DNA from 2 places in the Sporolactobacillus sp. PKPK-6 genome. Region 1 is predicted to be linked to the other one. Evidence: riboswitches for the same ligand, from Rfam matches in the RefSeq annotation. Region 1 holds a riboswitch; the other holds the start of a gene.
The links. A riboswitch is a leader RNA that binds a small molecule or an ion and turns the genes downstream of it on or off. The one in region 1 is predicted to bind S-adenosylmethionine.

Region 2: it holds a riboswitch for S-adenosylmethionine, as region 1 does, so the genes downstream of both, AC1MBV_RS10060 (O-acetylhomoserine aminocarboxypropyltransferase/cysteine synthase family protein) here and AC1MBV_RS15225 (Fur-regulated basic protein FbpA) in region 1, are expected to answer to the same signal.

Annotation. Positions count from the first base shown of each region.
Region 1 is NZ_JBWXPA010000002.1:895,917-904,041, reverse strand. Features, by position in the region: gene AC1MBV_RS15240 (O-acetylhomoserine aminocarboxypropyltransferase/cysteine synthase family protein) at 1-685, shown strand, start outside; gene AC1MBV_RS15235 (iron-containing alcohol dehydrogenase family protein) at 702-1,829, shown strand; gene AC1MBV_RS15230 (amidohydrolase) at 1,826-2,977, shown strand; SAM riboswitch class I at 3,083-3,188, shown strand; gene AC1MBV_RS15225 (Fur-regulated basic protein FbpA) at 3,283-3,468, shown strand; gene AC1MBV_RS15220 (DUF4180 domain-containing protein) at 3,410-3,667, shown strand; gene AC1MBV_RS15215 (hypothetical protein) at 3,761-4,522, shown strand; gene AC1MBV_RS15210 (lysylphosphatidylglycerol synthase domain-containing protein) at 4,659-5,576, opposite strand; gene AC1MBV_RS15205 (MGDG synthase family glycosyltransferase) at 5,608-6,771, opposite strand; gene AC1MBV_RS15200 (glycosyl-4,4'-diaponeurosporenoate acyltransferase CrtO family protein) at 6,786-7,313, opposite strand; gene AC1MBV_RS15195 (EAL domain-containing protein) at 7,598-8,125, opposite strand, start outside.
Region 2 is NZ_JBWXPA010000001.1:2,049,238-2,057,362, reverse strand. Features, by position in the region: gene AC1MBV_RS10090 (amino acid ABC transporter ATP-binding protein) at 1-17, opposite strand, end outside; gene AC1MBV_RS10085 (amino acid ABC transporter permease) at 38-730, opposite strand; gene AC1MBV_RS10080 (transporter substrate-binding domain-containing protein) at 731-1,525, opposite strand; gene rpiA (ribose 5-phosphate isomerase A) at 1,857-2,561, shown strand; gene AC1MBV_RS10070 (Gfo/Idh/MocA family protein) at 2,561-3,529, shown strand; gene AC1MBV_RS10065 (aldehyde dehydrogenase family protein) at 3,664-5,160, shown strand; SAM riboswitch class I at 5,303-5,407, shown strand; gene AC1MBV_RS10060 (O-acetylhomoserine aminocarboxypropyltransferase/cysteine synthase family protein) at 5,530-6,834, shown strand; gene AC1MBV_RS10055 (NAD(P)/FAD-dependent oxidoreductase) at 6,921-8,123, opposite strand.

The DNA of each region.
Region 1 (8,125 bases):
GACAAAAGGAATCAGCGGACACGGAGAAGTTGTTTCAGGATTAATTGTTGACGCTGGAACCTTTGATTATGGGAACGGCAAGTTTAAACAATTTGAGGAAAAAGAATTTGTTCTGGGAAATGAAGACGAGCATGTGGAGCGGAGCTTTATTGAGGCGTTTGGTTCGAACGCATTTGCAGCACGGATCAGGGTTAAGTACCTTCGCTTGCTCGGTGCTGTATTGAGCCCTTTTGAAGCTTATTTAGTTCTCTTAGGTATTGAAACATTGTCCGAACGGCTAGCTAAGCAAGTGAACAGTGCGAAGAAGATTGCCCGGTACCTTGCAGACAATCCCCATGTTAAAGCAGTACACTATTCTGGATTGGCAGAGCATCCGCAGCACGAATTGGTGAACCGATACTTTCCACATGGAGTTGGGGCAATTTTTGCGTTTGAGATTGAAGGAACCGAAGCACAGGCAAAAAAGGTTCTGAGTTCTGTAAACATTTTCAGCTATTTGCCAAATGTGGGAGATGCGCGTTCATTGATTGTTAATCCCGGCCGAACCACGCATCGCGAAATTCCTTCATTAAATCGTGAAAAAACCGGGCTGAGCAACACGCTAATCCGCCTCTCGATCGGTTTGGAAGATGCGGATGACCTGATTGACGATCTGGAACAGGCGATTTATAAAGCATATGAATAAGAATGGGGTGGGGAAAATGGATTTAGGAAAAATCGTCAGAGGCGGTCCAAGTCAGTATCTGTGTACAGAGGATGCCATCAGCCAACTGGATGAACTTGTTTCTCCTTTTTCGTCTGTTCATATTGTTACGGGTGAACAATCATTTTCAGCTTTTCAAAAGGTCTATAAAAAGGAAGTCAAGTGGCCGGTTCATCGCTATGACGGAACATCCAGTCATGAAGATATGGACCGTTTGACGAGTGAGATCGGGCAGGCAGATTTAATTATCGGGATCGGCGGCGGACGTGTATTAGATACGGCTAAGGGTGTCAATCATCGGCTCCGTTCTCAATACATCTGTATCCCAACGGTTCTTGGTACATGCTCCGCGTATACGCCGCTTGCCATCATTTATAATCAGCAGCACGAGCATATCGGCCGCGATCATTTTCAAGAATCCGCTTATGCGGTGCTGGTCGATTTGTCTCTACTGATTGACTCTCCGAAAGACTACTACATTGCCGGTATAGGGGATACGTTAGCGAAATGGTATGAGGCGGAAGCGATACCGAAAGATGAGAGCCAGCAGATCGATCCCTTTGTATCACTGGGACTCACTGCGGCCCTGCAAACGAAAAAACTGCTGCTCCGGTATTCGGAGGAAGCAGTGGTAAGCCTGGAACACCATCAGCTCAGCCCTGCTTTCCGTATTGTATCAGATGTGATTGTCGGTCTTTCCGGAACAGTTGGCAGCTTTGCTCGAGATTATGGCCGTGCTTCCGGTGCCCATGCAGTCCATAATGCAATGAGCAAGATTCCGGAGACGAGCCGTTATCAACATGGGGTAAAGGTTGCGTACGGTTTACTTGTACTACTCGCGACCTTGGGGCAGGATGCTGAAGTTCGGAAATTGCTGCCTTTTTACAAACGAGTGGGTCTGAGTTATTCGCTGAGTCAGTTCAAACTTCAGGATATAGATAAAGCTAAAGAAATTCTTGCCAGAGAATGTCAAACGGAGCTTGGCTTCCGTTTTGTCTTCAAAAATTTTGATCAGGCGTTTATCCTGAATGCTTTGAACCGGGTGGAAACGTTGGTGAACGAAAGCGGAAGTGAAGGCCAGGCAACCGGTGAATTCGACTACAAGGCAGATGAATCGAAAGTATGAGCAGATTTGCAAATGATGGTAAGACCTTTCAATCCATATTCGAAGAGCTGCACCAGAACCCGGAGCTGTCGTTGCATGAATATGAGACAACAAAAAGAATTAAAAACTGGCTGCAGGGTCAATCAGTTACGTTGCGAGAGACCAGCCTGCCGACCGGCGTCTTTGCCGAAATTTCAGGTGATCTGAACGGTCCTGCTGTTGGGCTTCGCGCGGATATTGATGCCTTGCCGATTCATGAACAAACTGACTTACCCTATCAATCACAAAATGAAGGTGTGATGCACGCCTGCGGTCATGATTTTCATACGACCGCTTTGCTCTGGGCCGCTGCTTTACTGAAACAAAATCAGTTGGATCTTCCCGGCACCGTTCGTTTGATTTTTCAACCTGCAGAAGAAACCGGACACGGTGGACTCAAGGTGGTCAAAGACGGTCAGCTCAAAGGACTGGATGCGGTCGTTGGTATTCACAACAAACCAGATTTGCCGGTGGGAACCATTGGAATCAAGGCAGGACCTTTAATGGCGGCTTGCGACAAATTTAAAATTACGTTTAATGGAATCGGCGGTCATGCGGCGATTCCCGAGCGGACCCGAGATCCGATTGTAGCGGCTTCATCGTTCGTTCAAACAGCGCAAACGATCGTCAGCCGAAACATTTCGCCAAAGCATGAAGCGGTCGTGAGCATTACCAGTATTCACGGCGGTGACGTGTGGAATGTGCTGCCTGGAAAGGTCGAACTGCTCGGAACAGTACGCACTTTTTACGATCAGGATCGTGATTTGATCATTGATCGCTTTGCCGCAATCGCCGACGGACTTCAACAGGCGTTCAACGTACAGATTGCTGTGGAATGGGGCCAAGGGACGCCATCCGTATTTAATGAAGAAAAAATAGCTCGAATTATTCGAGAAGCAAATGAAAATGAAGTGCGGGTGGTGACACCTGAAGTTTCGGTGGCCGGGGATGATTTTTCCTGCTTCCAACGCGAGGTACCCGGTGTATTCGCATTTGTAGGATCGAACGGACCCGAAGATTGGCATCATCCTGCGTTTCGGGTTGACCCTAAAGGGATCCGCGTTGCCGCAGAATTCTATTATCGCTCTGCGGTTGCCGTTTTGAAAGCATTAAAGCATGCAAACGTATGATAGAGTCATCGTATTTATGATCAGAATTCATTAGCGGATCTTTTAAATAGTGAGTACAGGAATAAATAATCGACCATACTATACCTAATATAAATTATTGAAAAATGCTTATCCAGAGAGGCGGAGGGAATGGCCCTGCGAAACCTCAGCAACCGGCTGATTGCGGTACGGTGCTAATTCCTAAAGCAGAATCATTGCTTGGAGATAAGTTGAGAGCAGCATAAAGAAAAGCCTGATTTCTCTTCTTATCACTGTGGGAAGAGAACAATTGGGCTTTTTATCTTTTTATAGGGAGATGCGGCACGATGAGCAGTGCACTGAGAAAGATGGTGGAAGACAGACGCGAACAATTAATTGAACAGCTGATTGCACATAGAGTTTATAAGAAAGACGGAAGGCATCTATTTGAATTATCTTTGTCAGAACTGGAACATGAATACAAGCAGGTACAGGCAAGCAGTTCATCGATGCATAATCGAGATTTGGCGTAAGCGCCGCTTTTTAGTGACAGAGCTTGGTGTTGCGGAGGCGATCGTACAGAAATTTGCACTGTATCATACGAAAGCAGCAGCTGTACTTGATAATAGCCAGATCAAAGGCAAGTTCAAGGAGTTTATTTCCGAGAGCAACAGCGGCAATATATTCAGAGTCTATAAGAATGTTAATAAAAGAACATTGGGTTTTGAATAATTATCATTGAGAATGGGGAATTGTTGAAATATACTGGAATCGGACATATACCACTGATAAGGACAAAGAGGAACGAGGGGGCACAATCAAAAAATGAATGGTGAACTGCTTCAGGTATGCAGAATTGTTGCAAGTGCAAAAAAAGCGCTAAAAGAGAACAAGAAAATCATATTTGAATCGTTCAAATATGAGGATTCCATTACTTTTCAGCTTATTGAAAAGAAGTCATGGTTTGGGAAAAAGCCTTTTAAAGCTAGTAATGTAGCAGAATGGTTTGATGAATGTTGTAAACGCGGGTTAGAAGATATAAAATGCTTAACGCCGATGCAGGTAGAAGACAGAAATCTGCTTGGATTTTCAAACTCAAGACAAAACATTTTTGTCTGCTTTTATAAAAGTGGTCATGTAACTTACAATACAGTGCATTGGGACTTCCAGAAAGAAAGGCACGCCTGGACAATCACCTATACAGAACACCGCTGGGATAATCCACCTCAAGAGAAGCCGGAATTTTACGATAATACAGCAGACTTGGTAAACGTTTTAAATGAAATTGAGAAATTCGCGCACTTCATTGAATGTGACCATTTTGCAAATTTATTTCATGAGGCTGCCCTTGCTGCAGAAGGGGAATCTACGAAAGAAATGAAACTGCTCATTGATATGCCGAAGAAGAATTTGAATCTTTTTAAAGCAGCAAGTACCGCTGATGTTTTTGGTGCTATGGGCTCATGGAATGATTCTCCGCCATACATGGCTCATGAAAAAAATGTAGACGAACAATATGAACATTTATCTGCGGAATTATTTAGACAGTTATGTTTAGCGACTCTCTATGCGGTGAATGAATGGTAATATTCTTCATGATCATCTGACACCTTTTTTAATCCTCTTATGAATTCCATTTATTTGTGCTTTGTAACTTTACCAATCGAATCGCTTAATTAAACTGAGTTAGCAAATGATAAGTGTGCATCGCCCAAACAGCTTTTTACAGTTTCTGATGTAGCATATTTCTGAGTGCTTTTCCATATTTCCCGTGCAGGGCCAGAATATATAGAACAACACCCAATGGAAGCAGTGCGGCATATTGTATGAAATGAAGCAGTAAGCCTGCCGAAAGCGCCGCGCTCTGCTGAATGCCTAGTCCGGCAAGACCGATAATGACTCCGTATTCGAAAAGACCCACGGAACCGGGTGAGGCAGGTATAAACCCAATAAGGTTTGTTGTGGCAAAAACGGCCAGCGACATACGCAAAGATGCGCCCCAGCCGAAGCCGAACGCAATTAGTCCCATCCAAATGGAAAGGAGGAGAAGTATATACGAGAAAAGCACCCAAAGCATCATGTTCAGCATTCCGATTGTTAGATAGCCATGAACATAGTTTCGAAATCGCGGAACAAAAGAAACAACAGTCAGCAGCAACGCGATGAGGGTAATACATGAAAAGAAAGAAATCCATAAGATTGTAACAATCATGGGCTCTTTAAATCCGGAAAAGGGTACGGCGAAAAGGGAGATGACGATAATTGCTATCGAGTCGGCGATCGCCGGTATCATCACCAATTCCGTCCGACGAAATGCGCTGTAGTTGTCCGGGAAAAAAGCAAAACGTAATCCGTCACCAATATGAAGGGGCAGAATCATATTTGCCGCATGACCGATACCAACGATTTGCAGAGCTCTCAGACGGTTAATATTCGGATCAATGCCCAATGTGTATCCAAGACTCCGAACATAGTTTGAATAGATATTAATGGCAACTGAACAAAAAACTAAGAACCAATTTATTTTCGCATTGAATACAGTGCTTAGATCCAGACTGCCGAATGTTTTGAATGAATAATAGACGACTAAAACAGTTATGATTATTCCTATTAGTAATTTGAATTTTGTTTTTGTTGCCATTCAACTGCTCCTGCTGCACGTTTTTTGAATTTTAGTCGGTCAAAGAATGTTCAAGTGATTGACTGATTTTCAGAGCGTTGGGTTCCTTTGCTGTTTGTATGAGCAATTCAGTGATCTTGCGCGCCGATTCAGGCTTTTTGAACTCATACTGGTTCTGAGCGATCTGCAGGAGCTGTTCCCCGTCATTTTCCAACAATGCTGAAATCATAGTCGGCAATTGGCGCAAGTCTTTGCAATAGAGTCCCAATCTGTGTTTAAGGACAAAATGAGGATTCTTTGCCTCCTGTCCACGCAATGCACCGGTGACGATGACGGGTTTGCACAGGTTGACCGCCTCCATTAATACATTAGGGCTAGCCCGCATGATCAGAAGATCAGCCTCCATCATGCGCGCCTTTACTTCTTTAATAAATCCATAAATGGTCACTCGTTTTCCAATGTAGGGGGACAAAGTGCTTTCCATTAATTTGATTAATGCCGTGTTATGTCCTGCAATAATCGTTAGATGGATTTTCTCATCACTTAGCAAGATTTTGGCGATTTTCAGAACCTGAGTCGAGCCTTGACTCCCGCTCATTAGGAGAATAGAAATAAAATTTTTGCGCATGTGACGGAGATCAGGCTTTTTAGGCAGTTTCAAGTCACAGAAGTCGCTGCGTGTCGGGAAGCCGGTATGAAACAATTGATCCTGAGACATACCAGCCTTTAGCATTCTTTGTTCCGCTTCGTCAGAAGGACATATAATATATTTTGCCCGCTTGTCTGCCCAAAGGCTCGTGACATTGTCTAAATCCGCAATCAACGAGATAACAGGAATAGACAAATGTGCCCGATCTAAGACATTGATTACCGAACCGATGAAAAGATTATGAACGGATACGATGACATCGGGATGAAAGGCGTCGATTTTTTCTAACAATGACTTTCTGATGTTATGTGCGACAAACCAATTGACAAGCTGCTTAAATGGACTGCTCAATCGGTAAATGAGACCCCAAAGAGCAGGAAATTTCACTGCAAATGAGTCATAACCTCGGCTGGATGAACGAAGAATACGGCTTCCCAGGTCGAATCCATCAATAACTGTAAACTGAATATCCGGTGACAAAAGCCGGAGCTGCTTGCTCAGCGCTTCCGTGATACTTTTATGTCCGCATCCCGTATGCTCAGATGAAATAAACAGAATTCTACTCACAGAAAAATTCCCCTTCATATATCTTTATGGAGTACTTCCAAATCATTTATCCTATTTCCGTTTAAGTTCGTTTTTTTATTGGCAAGAATACTTAAAATTCTCGGTCGATTGTAACGTTGTATCATGATATAGGGAAGATTGCACACGACAGCAATGAAGATCATAAGCATCGAAACACCTGTATGATTCCATTGCGTAAAGAGCAAAGAACTGATCATAATGCACCAATGAACGAGCTCGGCACGGCAGGTCTCCAAAGCAAATCTGTACAAATAATCCGGGCTGGATCGCTTCATTTGTTTTTTTGAAAAAAGGAAGGACAGAAAATCACTGAGCTCCGGTAAGAGACTCTTCCACCTTTTCACATTAAACCAGTCCTGATAGAAATGGCCGCCTTTTTCCCAGCGCCTTTCCCTAAACAGCCAGCTATCCAATTGGAAGATGGTTATGGGAAGCTTGATCGAAATAATCGTATTGATCAACGAAATAATCATGAAGATGATAAAATTATTAACCAATGCAAGTACTTTCACAATACTCATCATCTCTCTTTTTAAAATCAAAGGTACCTTTTTGTAAAAAAATCCATGCAAAAATTGCTGTCCGGTAAAAAACAGCTTATAAGACTATTTGTGTTAATCATCGAAGGATATTCACTTAAACTATAGATTAAAAGTCAGGTGGAATCAATATGGCATGTCTTCAGGTATGTGTCAAACTTAAAACAGAGCTGATTGAAAACCAGCGGAAGCGGTATAACATAAAGATCCTGTTTCCCATCTTTATTAAAGAAGAAACAGGATCATATTTTATACAAGTAATCCGCCTAGGAGTGACTTTCTATTTGTTTTGCAAAAAATTCGTATTTACCCGTTGTCACAAAATCACAATCTGGTGGCATTGGATTTTCTCTAAGAAGCAGTGCAAGTTTATTTAATAACTGAGAAAAAATGATGCGCTTCTTCTCTTCAATCAAAAGTTTGAACCCATACTGGAATACCTCGGATTTCAGTTCATTCACCCAAACGACGGAACCCAAAAGTGTAATTTTTTCTCCAAGAATGGTTGTTTCAATCTTTAAGACCAGGGATGAATCAATTCCAAAACGTAGGTCAGAAAGAAAGCGCAGTCCACCAGAACCAATATTTTCAATAAGGATGCGCGTGTTGCCCAGTTTAACATGCTGCCCATGAAATTGCACAAGGGTTATCATTGCGACTAGAGGATAATCAAGATCCACTCTGAAATGCTCTCTTCGGTTTTCATAGACTCCACGATTTCGTGAGACAGGTACAGCAGGAGCTCCCTCTTTTTCCTTTCGCAACAGCTTAGCGAACGTAGCGGCTGGAACCGG
Region 2 (8,125 bases), on a different contig from region 1:
TCCATAGCTTGAAGCAACATCTACCTGCCTCCCTTCATTAATGAGTTGCCACATAACGATCAAGTCTGCTTTCAATGCGTCCCTGAATAATTGAAAGGATGAAACAGAAGACCCAATAAATGAATGCCGCTTCTGAGTAGAGCAGCAGAAAATCATAACTTGTGGCGGTAATTTCCTGTGCGCGCCGGAAAAGCTCCGTCACCGTAATCGTTGATGCCAATGACGTGTCCTTGACCAAGCTGATAAATGTGTTGGACAGCGGCGGCACCGAAACACGTGCGGCTTGCGGAAGAATGATCCGCCGCATGACCTGTGCATAGTTCATGCCAATTGTATAGCCCGCTTCCCACTGTCCCTTAGGAACAGAGAGGATTGATGCGCGAATCGTTTCCGCCGCATAACCGCCGACATTCATCGACAGCGCGACAACGGCTCCGGCAAACGGACTGACTTCAATACCGAGATCCGGCAGGCCATAAAAAATAATCGCCAATTGAACAAGCAGCGGCGTACCGCGAATAATCGAGATATAGACGCGAGCGATTCCTTGTGCCACCTGCACTCTCGACAAACGCAAGAGTGCCATCAGCATGGCAAGTGCAAGGCCAAAAATAAATGAAATGATGGCAAGCGGAATCGTGTAAATCAGACCGCCTTGGAGAATCGGCCAAAACGAATGAAATGCAAGCGGCCAGTCAATCGTGATTTCTCCTAATACAAAGGGTGCCATTTATTTACTGATGTCCTTTCCAAAGTATTTCTCAGATATTTTCTTTAGTGTACCGTCTTTCTTCATTGCCTTGAGCTGCTTCGTAAATTCTTTGTCCAAATCGCTTCCCTTAAGCACAGGAAAAGCGATGTCTGCCGCATTGGACTTAACGAGTGCCGCAATTTTGAGATTGCTGTCGTTCGTTTCTTTGAAATATTGCAGCACCGCTCCTTGGTCATTAACGGTTGCATCGACACGTCCCTGGCTCACAAGCTTCAAGGCTTTGGACAATTCGTCCTGACCCACAATGACCGCCCCTGCCTTTTTCGTCATTTCCCCATAGTTACTGGAGAGACCTTGGGCAACCTTAACTCCCTTCAAATCGCTCAGTGCTTTAATCTTATTATTATTCTTACGTGTGACAATGACGGACTGGGATGTTGAGTAGACACGTGAAAAATCATATTTCTTCACGCGCTCGGGTGTCACACCGACATCATTAGAAATCGTGTCAAATCGTTTCGCATTCAGGCCCGCAAACAGTGAATCCCAATTTGATTCCTTAAATTGTACTTTTACACCCATTCGTTTGCCCACTTCGCGAATCACATCAACATCGAAACCGACCAATTTATTTGTTTTGCTGTCATGATAGGTATAAGGTGCATAGGTACCTTCAGTTCCAACCTTCAGCACACCTTTTTCCTTAATCTGATCAACTGCGCTTTTGTTTTTGGATGAATGACCTGCCGCGCTGCATCCAATTAATGAAAATGCAAGTACCGCCATTAAAAAACCCATCAATAATTTCTTCATTGTTTTTCCTCCTGCTACGTATATCCTTGCTCGTTTCATCAAGCCGGATTTGTTTGTCTCCCGTTGCCTATTTTTATATCCGAGTAATTGAATATGTTTTAACGGAATTTCATTCTAACATTTTTCCGAAAAACAAACAACACAATTAAAATATGCTTCATTAAAGGTCTTTTATTCACTTCTGGTTGTCAGATCAAATCAGCACAATAATTTTTTCACTATTCTGCTTCTGCCGAGGACTATTGTTTGAACAGTACATTTAAGCATGGTATACTTAAGCCATTAAATAGCACATATTCTTTATATTCGCACATATGTGCGATCGGTGGTGATGAAAACGAGCGCTTTTGATATTAAGAAAGAATGTGCCAAAGAAGCTTTGGCGATCATTCCCAATCATTCGATCATTGGCTTAGGCGGAGGCAGTACGATCAGTCATCTGATTCATTTTATTAAAGAAAAAGATAATTTTGAGGTGCAAGTTGTCACGCCCTCAATGCAAACAAAGCTACTCTGCTTAGAGAATGGTCTGCAGGTACTCCATACAGAGTGCGTCGATCATATTGATTTGGCCTTTGACGGATGCGACCAAGTTGACCAGCAGCTTTTTGCCCTAAAAAGCGGCGGAGGGATTCATGCATTAGAGAAACTCATCGGTTCAATGGCTGATGAGTACATCCTTCTCGTTGATGAATCCAAATACGCACAGACATTAACCTTCGAAAAGCCAGTTGTCCTAGAACTTCTGACCGAGGCTATGGCCTACGTACGCAGCAAGGTTGAACAATTAGGTGGAAGACCGGAGATGCGCCGCAGTGCGGCAAAGGATGGATTCACGATCTCCGATAACGGCCATCTTTTAATGGATGTCTATTTTGATCAGGTTAGTGATATTCGAAAACTGGACGACGATTTACAAGCTATCCGCGGCGTCATTGATACATCTCTTTTCGTCGATGTTGCAACAAAGGCATTGATCGCCGGCGAAAACGGCATGCGCTGGCTAAGCAAGACATCTCGTGAGGTGAACCATTAATGAGTGATCGAAAATGGGCGATCATCGGTCCCGGAGCCATTGCTGCTGAATTTGCGCAGACGCTGCATGCGAGCGGCCGCAAAATATATGGGGTCGGTTCGCGAAGCTTGGAACGTGCCCAAGCCTTTGCCGACAAGAATCATATTGAGAAAGCTTACGGAAGTTACGATGAACTTTTAAGTGACCCTGCCATTGACATCGTTTACCTTTCAACACCTCATTCCAATCATTACAGCTACCTGCTTAAGTGTTTGGAATCAGGCAAACACGTCCTATGCGAAAAGGCAATTACAGTCAGCAGCAGGCAACTGGATCCTGTCATTCGTTACGCAAAGCAAAAGAATTTGATTGTTGCCGAGGCAATGACGATTTATCACATGCCACTTTATCAAAAGCTGAAGGAAGTCGTCGAGAGCGGAGCCATTGGCGAAGTCAAAATGGTGAACGTTACCTTCGGCAGCCTAAAACCATATGACGTAAACAATCGTTTCTTCAATATGAATCTCGCAGGAGGCGCACTTCTTGATATTGGTGCATACGCCCTGTCCTTTGCGCGTTTCTTTCTCAGCAGCCAGCCTAATGAAATCTTGACCACAGTCAAACAATTCGAGACCGGTGCCGATGAACAATCCGGCATTATTTTAAAAAATCCGGATGACCAAATGGCTGTTGTTACACTCACGATGAGAGCGAAATTGCCGAAACGGGGAATTGTCACCGGAGATAAAGCTTATATAACTGTGGACAATTTTCCGCGAGCTGATCAAGCGACCATTACCTATCCGGATGGTCGCACGGAAACACTTAAAGCCGGAAGCACTGATCAGGCAATGGTTTATGAATACGATTACATGAATGCTGCAGTAAACCGAGAAATTGATGAACAAACACTTCCGCTGACCGACAGTGTGATGAAAATTATGACCAACGTGCGTGATCAATGGGGCATCCGCTATCCATTTGAGTAACAGTCGCATCCGTTACAATTAGCATTTTGCATTTGTTTTAAAAATAGAGAGCGTTTTCTTTTTATTTTTTGAAACTCTGCATTACAATAGACATGTGATATTAATTACACTAAATTTTGAAGGGAAGATGTGCAATGAGTATTAAAGACACAGTCCTGGAACACGCAGTAGATACTGAATACAAACTATATATCGGCGGTAAATGGGTTGAAGGCTCTGAAGGTAAAAAAATAGCAAGCTACAATCCTAGCACCGGTGAAAAGCTGACTGAATTCACTGACGCGAGTCATGCCGATGTAGACGCAGCTGTGGAAGCAGCTACAAAAGCATTTGACACATGGAAGGATGTCAGCGTTCAAGAGAAAAGTACTCTGTTGCTTAAGATCGCTGATTTAATTGATGAAAACGCTGATCACCTGGCACTTGTTGAAACATTAGATAACGGCAAACCGCTTCGTGAAACAAAGGGAATTGACGTTCCGGCAAGTTCAGATCACTTCCGCTATTTTGCCGGTGTTATCCGTTCCGAAGAAGGCACGGCTAACGCACTTGACGAAAATACATTGACCATCAATCTAAAGGAACCTATTGGTGTCGTTGGGCAAATTGTTCCTTGGAACTTCCCATTGCTGATGGCCGCTTGGAAGATTGCTCCTGCAATTGCAGCAGGAAACACGGTTGTCATTCACCCATCTTCTTCAACATCACTGAGTCTGCTCGAATTGGCTAAAATTTTCGATCAGGCACTCCCAGCAGGAGTCGTGAATGTTATTACCGGACGCGGCTCTGATTCCGGCGATTATATGCTGCATCATCCCGGCTTTGCAAAGCTTGCGTTCACCGGCTCAACCCAAATCGGTTATGAAGTTGCCGCGGCAGCTGCAAAGCGCTTGATTCCGGCAACCCTTGAACTCGGCGGCAAATCGGCCAACATTTTCTTTGATGACGCTCCATGGGAACGTGCCATTGAAGGCGCACAGCTCGGCATTCTATTCAATCAAGGCCAAGTATGCTGTGCAGGTTCACGAATCTTCGTTCAAGAAGGCATCTATGATAAATTCGTTAGCGCACTAAAAGATGCATTCGAGAAAGTTAATGTCGGTTTGCCTTGGGAAGACGGCGTTCAAATGGGTGCTCAAGTCAACAAACGGCAACTGGAAAAGATCTTGGAATATGTTAAGATCGGCCAGGATGAAGGCGCAAAGCTTGTGACCGGCGGATGCCAGCTGACGGACAACAACCTCGATAAAGGTGTCTTCATGGCCCCAACGCTTCTTGCAGACGCAAATAACGACATGCGAATCGCTCAGGAAGAAATCTTCGGACCGGTTGCAACGGTTATCAAATTTAAAGATGCAGATGAAGCAATTAAACTCGCAAACCAATCGGATTACGGTCTTGGCGGTGCGGTATGGACACAAGATATCAACAAGGCACTCCGTGTCGCTCGCAGCGTACGTACCGGTCGTATGTGGGTCAACACCTACAACCAGCTTCCTGCAGGTGCTCCATTCGGCGGCTACAAGAAATCCGGTATCGGCCGTGAAACGTATAAGAGTATTCTTGATGCTTATACGCAAACGAAGAATATCTACATCAGCACAAAAGAAACAGTTGACGGTCTCTATTAATCAGGTCTGTCATTCTATCAGAAAGAGACGAATGCTTCACGCATTCGCCTTTTTCTTTATTTTTGATTAAACATATCAAATTACTTGTATTTATTGCTTGACAAATAAAACACAGCACGATAAACTGTACACAATTAAATAAATCTTATCAAGAGTGGCGGAGGGACTGGCCCGACGAAGCCCGACAACCAGCACGTTTGATGTGTATGGTGTTAATTCCAGCAGATTAAATTCTGGCAGATAAGAAAAGAACCGGCGAATAAGGCCGCTTCCCTATCTACTCTGCGGGAAGCGGTCTTTTAATCTGCGCACCCTTTTTTCTAAGATTTTATTTAATGTAAAACTTAAAGAACATAGGGAGAGATGAACATGGCAGAGGAAAGAAAATATGGTTTTGAGACTTTGCAGGTACACGCAGGTCAAGTGCCTGATCCTGCAACAGGTGCACGTGCCGTACCAATCTATCAGACTACTTCATTTGTATTCAAGGATGCAGACGAAGCAGCAGACTTCTTTCAATTGAAAAGGCCGGGCAATGTGTATGCACGCATTATGAACCCAACTGAAGATGTCTTTGAACAGCGCGTTGCTCAGCTTGAAGGCGGATCCGCAGCTCTTGCCACCTCTTCAGGACTTGCGGCGATTACGTACGCCATTTTGAATGTTGCAAATGCCGGTGATCATATTGTTGCTGCCTCTACCTTGTACGGTGGTACGTATGAATTGTTCAATGTCACTTTGAAAAAACTCGGTATTGATGTCACATTCGTTGATCCGGATGATCCGGAAAATTTCCGCGCAGCAATCCGTGATAATACAAAAGCACTCTACGGTGAAACGATTGGTAACCCGAAAATCAATATTCTCGATATCGAAGCCGTTGCCAATATCGCACACGAAAATAAAATTCCTCTCATTGTTGACAACACCTTCGGAACACCTTACCTCGTTCGTCCAATCGAATTCGACGCAGATGTCGTTGTCCATTCTGCTACGAAATTTATTGGTGGCCACGGAACTGCTATCGGAGGCATTCTCGTTGACGGAGGAAAATTTGACTGGCGGGCAAGTGGCAAATTCCCTGATTTCACGACACCGGACAAAAACTACGGCGGCTTGGTCTATGCTGATCTCGCACCTGCTTCATTCGCTGCAAAAGCACGTGTTCAGCTGCTGCGCAACACAGGCGCAACAGTCAGCCCGCAGAATGCATTCCTGTTCCTGCAAGGCTTGGAATCTCTTTCCCTGCGTGTGGAACGCCATGTTCAAAATGCACGCAAAGTTGCTGAGTTTTTAAACAATCATCCGAAAATCACATGGGTAAACTATCCTGAACTTGATGGCAACCCATACAAAGAACTGTCAAAAAAATACTTTCCAAAAGGTCCCGGATCCATTTTCACATTTGGCGTGAAAGGCGGACTACAAGCGGGTAAGACATTAATCAACAATGTAAAGCTGTTCTCATTGCTCGCCAATGTGGCCGATGCAAAATCGCTGATCATTCATCCGGCAAGCACGACACATGCTGAATTGACTGCGGAAGAACAGGCCTTTACCGGTGTAACACCCGAACTGATTCGTGTATCCATTGGTATCGAAAGCGTTGACGACATCATCTATGATCTGGAACAGGCATTGGCAAAAGTTCCGGACGCGGTCGCAGCTAAATAATAGAATAGACAAAGAGTAAAGCTATCGGGGGTTATTAACTAGAAGGAGCCTGCAAATGATTTAGTTTGCAGGCTCCTTATTATTTTTTATTTGTTCAGGCTGAATCTCCCTTTTTTTATCATGGTTTCAACACCGCCGATTTTTGCCAGCGATCGGTTTTCAATCACTTTTTTCATAATGGATGCCGGTCGGCCTTTGAGATTTCTGCCCATAATTTCTCCGACCGCATCATTGCGGCCAAGCGAACACACGGTGCCCATAAATTTAAAGACAAACGGCTTTGTCGACGCTTCCTCAATCCTTGCATTCAAGTTATATGCCGCACAATCCGCTTGCTGCATCGCAATTTGCGCGGTGGTCGGATAGGGACGACCATCTTCCGGATTAATGACAGCTGAACAATCGCCTATAATCAGAATTTCCGGATGATCAGGAACAGATAAGTCATCGTTAACAATCACGCGACCGCGGCGCTGCGCAAATCCCGATGCACTGACAACAGAACTTCCGCTGACTCCCCCGGTCCAAACAAATGTACCGGCCTGAAGCGTTTTGATTTGATCACCTGATTTGTAATAGATCCGTTCAGCATCAATACCGCTGACCCTGCCGATTATAAATTCAACACCGTTCTCGCTCAGCTTATGCGCGCCGTATTCCGCCAATTTTCGATTGAACATCGGAAGCGCATGAGGCGTTGGTTCAATACACAGGATACGTACTAAACTCCGATCCACTTGGAACTGTTCAATAAGTTTCGGAATGCGATGAGTCAGTTCTCCTAAAAATTCAAAACTTGTAAACCCTGCACCGCCGACTGCAATCACCAAATGCTCCGGACGGTGATCATTACTCCATTTTTCAAACTGATTTTCAATATGATCTTTTATTTTCGTTACAGAAGGAATATCTGCGATGGACAGACCATAGCGATTCATGCCTTTGATACCGAAATATTCCGGTTCAAAACCCAATCCAATCAGCAAATAGTCATAGGAAACAGGATCATGATCCTTCAGGAAGACCTGTCTTGCTTCCTTGTCCACATGCAGGACAGTACCCTGAATAAATGTTGTCTGCTTCTGATCAATAACAAGATTAAGTGAATAGCAAATTTCATCTGAATTCGATGTCCCGGCTGCAACCTCATGAAGTGAAGTCGTTTCACAATGGTAATTGTTCTTATCAATAAGAATAAGGTCTGCATTTGGTTTCATTTTTTGCAATTTCTTTAATGTGCGCAATCCTCCATAACCTGCTCCAAGAATGACAATTCGTTTTTTAGCCAAAA